DNA from 2 places in the Arthrobacter sp. Y3221087 genome. Region 1 is predicted to be linked to the other one. Evidence: predicted binding sites of a transcription regulator. Region 1 holds the regulator's gene; the other holds the start of a gene.
The links. Region 1 encodes HspR, which represses chaperone genes until heat shock. Its sites were predicted from a motif close to AAGTTGAGTCNNNNNGACTCAACTT; they were not measured.
Positions count from the first base shown of each region.

Region 2: clpB (ATP-dependent chaperone ClpB) is a predicted target of HspR. The motif match lies at 2,334-2,358, and genes of this name have one in related genera.

Region 1 is NZ_JBNHFE010000009.1:11,444-15,855, reverse strand. Features, by position in the region: gene dnaK (molecular chaperone DnaK) at 1-498, shown strand, start outside; gene AC5RUO_RS18240 (nucleotide exchange factor GrpE) at 502-1,182, shown strand; gene AC5RUO_RS18235 (DnaJ C-terminal domain-containing protein) at 1,266-2,237, shown strand; gene AC5RUO_RS18230 (heat shock protein transcriptional repressor HspR) at 2,253-2,678, shown strand; gene AC5RUO_RS18225 (hypothetical protein) at 2,848-3,234, shown strand; gene AC5RUO_RS18220 (aldehyde dehydrogenase family protein) at 3,304-4,412, opposite strand, start outside.
Region 2 is NZ_JBNHFE010000001.1:168,310-172,721, reverse strand. Features, by position in the region: gene clpB (ATP-dependent chaperone ClpB) at 1-2,306, opposite strand, end outside; gene AC5RUO_RS00760 (YciI family protein) at 2,462-2,845, shown strand; gene AC5RUO_RS00755 (sulfate/molybdate ABC transporter ATP-binding protein) at 2,936-3,994, opposite strand; gene AC5RUO_RS00750 (ABC transporter permease) at 3,991-4,412, opposite strand, start outside.

The sequences.
Region 1 (4,412 bases):
GGCATCGTCCACGTCTCCGCGAAGGACAAGGGCACCGGCAAGGAACAGTCCATGACCATCACCGGCGGCACCGCGCTCTCCAAGGAAGACATCGACCGCATGGTCCGTGACGCCGAGGAGCACGCAGCCGAGGACAAGGCCCGCCGCGAGGCCACCGACACCCGCAACACGGCCGAGCAGCTCGCCTACTCCGTGGACAAGCTCATCGCCGACAACGCGGACAAGCTGCCGGAAGAGGTCAAGACCGAGGTCCAGACCGACGTCGACGACCTCAAGAAGGCCCTCGAAGGCACCGACGATGCCGCTGTGAAGGCTGCGTTCGAGAAGCTGCAGGCTTCCCAGACCAAGCTCGGCGAGGCCATCTACTCCCAGGCCGGTTCACCCGACGGCGCCACCGGTGCCGCAGGTGCTGAAGGAGCAGCAGGTCCGGAAGGGTCCAAGGCCGACGAGGACATCGTCGACGCCGAGATCATCGACGAAGACGAAGCGAAGAAGTAAACCATGCCGCACCACGGTAACGAGGAAGAGCACAACTCATCCGCGGGCCAGCAGGGCGGCGCCTCCGAACCGGTCATCCGGGACAACCGCAAGGTTGACCCGGTGACCGGCCAGGCACGGCACCCCGAGGGCAGCCAGTCCGCCCCCGAAGCCGGCGCCCAGGATTCCGACGGCGACGCACTTGCCCAGGCCGAGGAAATCCTCAACGGCATTGAGGTGCCCGCCGAGGAATCCGTGGCCCAGGGGGTTTCGGCAGGCTCAGCCGGCAACGCCGAGGCGGTCGAACTGAAGAACGACCTCCTCCGCCTGCAGGCCGAGTACGTCAACTACCGCAAGCGCGTGGAACGCGACCGCGCCGTGGCAGGGGAAATGGCCGTCATCGGCGTCCTGAACTCCCTGCTTCCGGTCCTGGACGACGTCGACGCCGCGCGGCAGCACGGCGACCTGACCGACGGGCCCTTCGCCGCGATCGCCACCAAGCTGGAAAACGCGCTGAAGACCTACGGCCTGACGCGCATCGACGAGACCGGCGTGGAGTTTGATCCCACGATCCACGAGGCCCTGATCCAGCAGCCCGGCGAGGACATCGAGGTTGACACCGTCAGCCAGGTGCTCCGCTCCGGCTACAAGTCAGGAGAACGCGTCCTCCGCGCAGCCCAGGTCATCGTAGCGGTCCCTGCGTAGCATTACCTTCGGTGGTTGAGCTTGCCGGAACCTGGTTTCGACAGGCTCAACCACCGACCCATAACTTTTGAAAGGAAACGCCATTGGCTAGCCAGGATTGGGTGGACAAGGACTTTTATAAGATCCTTGGTGTTGCCAAGGACGCTTCCGACGCCGATATCAAGAAGGCTTACCGGAAGCTGGCCCGAGAGCACCACCCTGATACCAACTCGGGGAACACCGCTTCCGAGAAGAAGTTCAAGGACATCTCCGAGGCGTACTCGGTGCTTTCCGATCCCGAGGAACGCCAGCAGTATGACGCCATCCGTGCCATGGGTGGCGGTGCCCGGTTTGCTCCCGGCAGCGCCGGCGCGGGCAACGGCGGGTTTGAGGACCTGTTCGGCGGCCTCTTCACCGGCAACACGGGACGGCATGCGGGCGGGTTCAACCCCTCCGCCGGTGGCATTCCGCCCGAGTTTGCCGACCTCTTTGGTGGCGGCTTCGGCCAGACCGGCTTCCAGCGGACCCCGCAGAAGGGCGCGGACCGTACCGCCTCCACCAGCATTTCCTTCGCCGGTTCCATCCGCGGCACTACCATTGGCCTGCGCGAACCCAGCGGTGAAGTCATCGACGTCCGGGTTCCGGCCGGTATCAAGGACGGCCAGAAGGTGCGCGTGCGCGGCAAGGGCCAGCCCGGCGCCGCCGGCAACGGCGACCTGGTGGTGTCCGTCTCGGTCCAGCCGCACCCGTTTTATACGCGCGACGGCGACAACCTGCGGATCCACGTCCCCGTCACCTTCCCGGAAGCCGCGCTGGGCGCCGACATCGAGGTGCCCACCATCGACGGCGACAAGGTGCGGGTCCGTGTTCCGGCCGGGACGCCGTCGGGCCGTACCCTGCGGGTGAAGGGCAAAGGCGTGAAGACCTCGAAGGTGACCGGCGACCTGCTGGTGACCATCGATGTCGCGGTACCGAAGAACCTGAATAAGGAAGCCGAAGCCGCGGTCAAGGCCTTTGCCGACGCCACAGCCGGTGCGGACGTCCGCGAGGGCCTGGCCGCCAAGGCCCGGCTGTAGCAGCGGAGGTGTTCGGTGGACATCAATGCGGACCAGCCCATCTTCGTGATTTCGGTGGCGGCCGAGCTGGCGGACATGCACCCGCAGACCCTGCGGCAGTACGACCGGCTGGGCATCGTCAAGCCCAGCCGCGCGCCGGGGAAGTCCCGCCGATACTCGCAGCGGGACGTCAACATGCTGCGGGAGGTGCAGCGGCTGTCCCAGGAAGGCGTTTCGCTGGAGGGGATCAAGCGCATCCTGGAGCTCGAAAACCAGGTAGCCGCCCTGCAGCGGCGGGTCTCTGAATTGACTGAGGAACTGGGCCGCCGGCCGCAGCCGTTCGACTCCCGCATTTTCGCCGCCGGAGCGGCCGGGGACGTGGTGACCCTGGCACGCGGCCAGCGCCCCCGTCCCAGGTCGCAGGCCGTGGTGCTGTGGCGGCCGCGCGCCATCGGACAGTAGATAAGTACTCCGCTGCAGGCCCGGGCCGAAATTCGAGTACCCACTACTCGTGCCCCGTCCGCCCCCGGAAACTTCAATGGAACCACCGCTGGATCAGCAGTGGTTCCTAAGTTTTTGGGGGGTTTTTGATGTCTGGTTCTCAGCTTAAGGCCCGGCCGTGAGCCCGGGGATGGAGTCGGTGGCCGCGTTCAGCGGCTCGGTTCCCGGCCAGGTCCTGCTGGCCATCGGGCAGACCATCGTGGTGGTGTGCGTGTGCTTCGACATGGTGCGCGCCCTGTCGGTTCCGCGGTCGCATCGGCGGTACGTCGCCAGCACCGTGTTTCGGACCCTGGCCGTCCCGTCCATCATCGCCAACGGCCTCACCGTGCTGATCGCCCTGGTGGTGGCGTCCTGGGTGGATGTGGTCATGGGCATGTTCGTGCTGGTGGCCATCATCTTCCGGCTGCACCATGACAAGGACGAGGACAACTGGTGGAAGGGCAAGGGCAAGAAGCTGGCCCGCTGGGCCCGGCGGCAGTTGGCCGGCCGCACCTCCACCGCCCCGGCCATGGGGTAGCGGCAGCACCGAAAAGCCCGGGAGCCCCGCACAGCAGCAGGGATGCGGGGCTCCCGTCTCCAACGCTTCCTAGCCGTTGATGACCTGGGGTACGCCGAGGTGCTTGAGGCCTTCGACGCCGAATTCGAGGCCGTAGCCGGACTGCTTGGCGCCGCCGAAGGGGATGCGGGGGTCCACCGCGCCATGCCGGTTGATCCACACGGTGCCGGCCTGGATCCGGGTGGCCACCTCGCGGGCAGCATTAAGGTCTGAGGACCAGACCGAGGCACCGAGGCCGACGTCGAGGGCGTTGGCCTTTTCCACTGCTTCATCAATGGTGCTGTAGCGGATGATCGGGAGGGCGGGGCCGAACTGTTCCTCGGCCACGAGCGGGTTGTCGTTGTCGATGTCCGCCACCAGGGTGGTGGGGTAGAAGTAGCCGGGCTGGTTGGGATCCGGGTTGCCGCCCAGGAGGACGCGTGCTCCGGAAGCCTTGGCTGCCTCCACAAGGTTCGCGACGACGTCGTACTGGGCCTTGTTCTGCAGCGGGCCCAGGACGTTGGTCTCATCCAGGCCGTTGCCCATGGGCATGGCCTTGGCGACGGTGGTGATTTCTTCGCAGACGGCGTCGTAGATGTCGTCATGGACGTAGAGGCGCTTGAGCGCGGCGCAGGTCTGCCCGGTGTTGAGGAACGCGCCCCAGAAGATGTCCTCGGCGATGGCCTTGGGGTCGGCGTCGGGCAGGACGATGCCGGCGTCGTTGCCCCCGAGCTCCAGGGTGAGGCGCTTGACGGTGTCCGCGGAGGATTTGATGATGGCGCGGCCGGCGGCGGTGGAGCCGGTGAACATGATCTTGCCGATGGCGGGGTGGTCGGTCAGCCGGGCGCCGACTTCGCGGCCGCAGGAGACCACGGAGAGGATTCCTTCGGGGAGTTCCTCGTTGAGGACTTTGACCAGGGCCAGGACGGAGAGCGGGGTGTTGCCGGAGGGCTTGACCACCACGGTATTGCCCATGCGCAGGGCAGGGGCGATCTGCCAGATGGCGATCATCATGGGCCAGTTCCAGGGGCCGATGGCCGCGACGACACCGATGGGCTTGTAGTGCAGTTCGGCGCGGGTCTCGCCGTCGTCCACGATCGTTTCCGGTTCCAGCGGCAGGCCGGCGGTGGCGCGGAGCCAGGCAACGCAAGCGCCGACTT
Region 2 (4,412 bases), on a different contig from region 1:
AGCGCGTCGAACAGCACCACCTCGTCCAGCCGGTTCAGGAACTCCGGCTTGAAGGATGCATTGACCGTGGCCATGACGGCGTTCCGCTTGGCTTCTGTGTCCAGCGACTGGTCCACGAGGAACTGGCTGCCCAGGTTGGAGGTCAGCACCAGGATGACGTTGCGGAAGTCCACCGTGCGGCCCTGCCCGTCGGTGAGCCGGCCGTCGTCGAGCACCTGCAGGAGGATGTCGAAGACTTCGGGGTGGGCCTTCTCCACCTCGTCCAGCAGCACCACCGAGTACGGCCGGCGGCGAACTGCCTCGGTCAGCTGGCCACCCTCCTCGTAGCCAACGTAGCCCGGAGGTGCACCCACAAGCCGTGCCACGGAGTGCTTCTCGCCGTACTCGGACATGTCGATGCGCACCATGGCGCGTTCGTCGTCGAACAGGAAGCCCGCAAGGGCCTTGGCCAGCTCGGTCTTGCCCACGCCGGTGGGACCGAGGAAGAGGAACGAGCCGGTGGGGCGGTTGGGGTCGCTGATCCCTGCCCGTGCGCGCCGGACGGCGTCCGAGACTGCGGTAACGGCCTTCGTCTGGCCGATGAGCCGCTTGCCGAGTTCCTCCTCCATGTGGAGCAGCTTCTGGCTTTCACCCTGCAGCATGCGGCCGGCCGGGATGCCGGTCCAGGCGGAAATCACCTCGGCGATGTCCTCGGCCGTCACTTCCTCGGCCACCATCTGTGCGGACTTGTCCGTGACGGCAGCTTCGGCTTCCGCGGCGGCGTTCAGCTCGCGCTCCAAGGCTGGGATTTCGCCGTACTGAATGCGCGACGTCGTCTCCAGGTCACCTTCCCGGTAGGCCTTGTCAGCCGCACTGCGCAGTTCGTCCAGCTTCGCCTTAAGGTCACCCACCCGGTTAAGTCCTGCCTTTTCCGCTTCCCAGCGGGCGTTCAGGGCGGCGAGCTCCTCTTCCCTGTCCGCCTTGTCCGCACGGAGCGCCGCAAGGCGTTCCACGGAGGCAGCATCGGTTTCACCTTCCAGGGCGAGCTCCTCCATGGTGAGCCGGTCAACCTGGCGCCGGAGCTGGTCGATCTCCTCCGGGGCGGAGTCAATTTCCATGCGCAGCCGGGACGCGGCCTCGTCCACCAGGTCAATGGCCTTGTCCGGCAGCTGCCGTCCCGAGATGTAGCGGTTGGACAGCGTGGCTGCGGCCACGAGGGCGGAGTCCGCGATGGAGACCTTGTGGTGCGCCTCGTAGCGCTCCTTCAGGCCGCGGAGGATACCGATGGTGTCCTCCACGCTGGGCTCGCCAACATAGACCTGCTGGAACCGGCGTTCGAGCGCGGCATCCTTCTCGATGTTCTCGCGGTACTCATCCAAGGTGGTGGCACCGATCAGCCGCAGCTCGCCGCGGGCCAGCATGGGCTTGAGCATGTTGCCTGCGTCCATGGAGGAATCACCGGTGGCACCGGCCCCCACCACGGTGTGGATCTCGTCGATGAAGGTGACGATCTGGCCCTCGGAGCCCTTGATCTCCTCGAGGACCGCCTTCAGCCGCTCTTCGAATTCGCCGCGGTATTTCGCACCGGCAACCATGGAGCCAAGGTCCAGCGAGATCAGCGTCTTGCCGCGCAGGCTTTCCGGGACGTCGCCCGCCACCATCCGCTGCGCCAGCCCCTCCACGACGGCGGTCTTGCCCACCCCTGGTTCACCGATCAGCACCGGGTTGTTCTTGGTCCGGCGGCTCAGGACCTGGACCACGCGCCGGATTTCGGAGTCGCGGCCGATCACCGGGTCCAGCTTGCCGGCACGGGCCATGGCCGTGAGGTCCGCGCCGTACTTCTCAAGTGCCTGGAAGGTGTTTTCCGGGTCCGGGCTGTCCACCTTGCGGTCGCCGCGGACACCCGGCAGGGCGGCGAGCAGCGCCTCACGGGAGGCACCGGCGTCGCGCAGCACCCGGGCTGCTGCGTCGTTTCCGCCCGCAAGGCCCAGGAGGAGGACCTCGGTGGAGACGAACGTGTCGCCCAGCCGGTCGGCTTCCTCCTTGGCGTTCTGGATGGCCTGCAGGGCAGGGCGGGAGAGCTGCGCCTGCTGGCTGGAACCGCCGGAGGTGGCGGGCAGCGCCTTGATGGCGCTGCTGGCCTGGACGCTGACCGCGTCCGGGTCAGCACCGGTGGCGCGCAGCAACGCAACGGCAACACCTTCGCGCTGGTCCATTAGCGCCTTGAGCAGGTGCGCGGGCTCCACCTGCGGGTTGCCTGCCGTGGAGGCGTTCATGGCCGCAGCCGAAAGAGCCTCCTGGCTCTTGGTAGTGAATTTGACGTCCAAAGAGAGCTCCTTTCAGGGGCGGTTTTCAAGTTGAGTGTACTACGCTCAACTTTGCTTTGGGACAGTTTATTTCCTGTTGCGGCCACCAGTTTTCCCGCAGCGCAATTCGGTTCCGCAGTTCCCTTGGGAAGCATGGTGCCCCTAGGATCGGGCGTGTGACCGGGGAGGACGGTTCCGCCGGCGCACTCGAGACGGGACAGGACATGAAGAAGTTTGTTGTTCTCTATATCGCCCCGCAGTCGGCCCAGGCCCAGATGGCCGAGAGCACGCCCGAAGCTGCACAGGAAGGCATGAAGGCCTGGATGGAGTGGGCCGGGCGCGCGGGCGACGGCATCGTGGACATGGGCAATCCGCTCGGCACCGGCAAGGAAATCACCGCCACAGGGTCCGCTGAAGCCACCACTGGGGTGGCGGGCTACGGCATCCTGCAGGCCGAGGACCTCGCCGGCGCTGAGGCACTGCTGGACGGCCACCCGCACCTCATGATGCCGGGGGCCAGCATCCAAGTGTACGAGTCCCTGGACCTGCCGGGCATGTAGCCCGGCCCGGCTCCCTCTCTCGACTCACAGAGTTTTTGTCCAGATACGGCGGCTTTGAGCCATTGGAAGTCGCCATATCTGGACAAAAACTCAGGCCTCGTAGACGGACACCTCGGCTGCCTTGACCACGAAGTGCACCGTCATGCCGGGAACCAGCCCCAGGTCCGCCGAGGCAGCGGGCGTGATGTCCGCCGCCATTCCACCGGCCCGGACCCTGACCTGGTCGCCATGGGGCTCCAGGTCAGTGATGGCGACGGCAAAGGAGTTGCGGGGGCTGCCGTGCGCATCCGTCACGAACACCGACACGGCCGACGGCGGAAACACAGCCACGCCGGGCCGGCCGGTCCCCCGCATCTGGCCGGCATCCTCCAGGTGCCCGTAAACCTCCCGGCCCTGGCTGGTCCTGACCCCATTGCCCGTCAGCGTTCCCGGCACGAAGTTCAGCCCGGCCAGGCCGGCCGCGAAGGAGCTCCTGGGCCGTTCGAGCACCTGCCGGGTGGGGCCTTCCTCCACGATGCGGCCGGCTTCCAGGATGGCCACCCGGTCCGCGAGCATCATCGCGTCCAGGACATCGTGCGTGACGATGATGGCCTGCCGGCCGGCGAGGACCCGTTTCAGCATGCGGCGCAGCATCGGGGCGGAGTGGATGTCCAGCGCGGCCAGCGGTTCGTCCAGCAGGAGGAGGGCGGGTTCGGCGGCGAGAGCGCGTGCCACGGCAACCCGCTGCGCCTGCCCGCCGGAGAGCTCGGCCGGACGCCGCCCCGCCAGGTCCGCTGCCTCCACTTCCGCCAGCCACCGCCTGGCCTCGCCCTCCGCCGCCCGCCGGGCCGCCCCCGCACTCCTCGGCCCGAACGCCACGTTCTCGAGGGCAGTGAGGTGCGGAAACAGCAGGGCTTCCTGCGCGAGCAGGGCGGCGCCCCGGCTGTGCGGCGGGGTCCACCGGTGCGCGGTGCCGTCCAGGTGGAAGAGTGCGCGGCCGTCGAGGTGCGCGCGACCGGTGTCCGGCTTGAGCAGGCCGGCGATGCTGGACAGCAGGGTGGACTTGCCGGCCCCGTTCGGGCCCATCACCGCCAGCGTTTCGCCCGGCGCCAGGTCCAAGGCGACGTCGAAGCCCCGCTCAGCCACGGCTGCGTGGAAGGAGAACGTCACGGAAGGGCCCCTCCTGCCGGGGCGTCCGCCGTCGTCCGTTCATCCGGGGCCTGCCGGGCACCACCGCGGGGACGGCGGTAGGCGAGTGCCACCACGGCCACAGCTACGGCTACGAGGACCAGGGACAGCGCGACGGCGGCGTCCGGGTCCGTCTCCCGCTGCAGGTAGATTTCCAGCGGCAAGGTCCGGGTGACCCCCTGCAGGCTGCCGGCGAAGGTGAGGGTGGCCCCGAACTCGCCCAGGCTGCGGGCGAAGGACAATACCGCGCCGGATGCCAGGCCCGGCAGCATCAGCGGCAGCGTGACACGGCGGAAGACGACGCCAGGCGGCGCGCCGAGCGTGGCCGCCACGGCCTCGTACTTCTGGCCGCCCGTCCGCAGCGCCCCTTCCAGGCTGACCACCAGGAACGGCAGCGCCA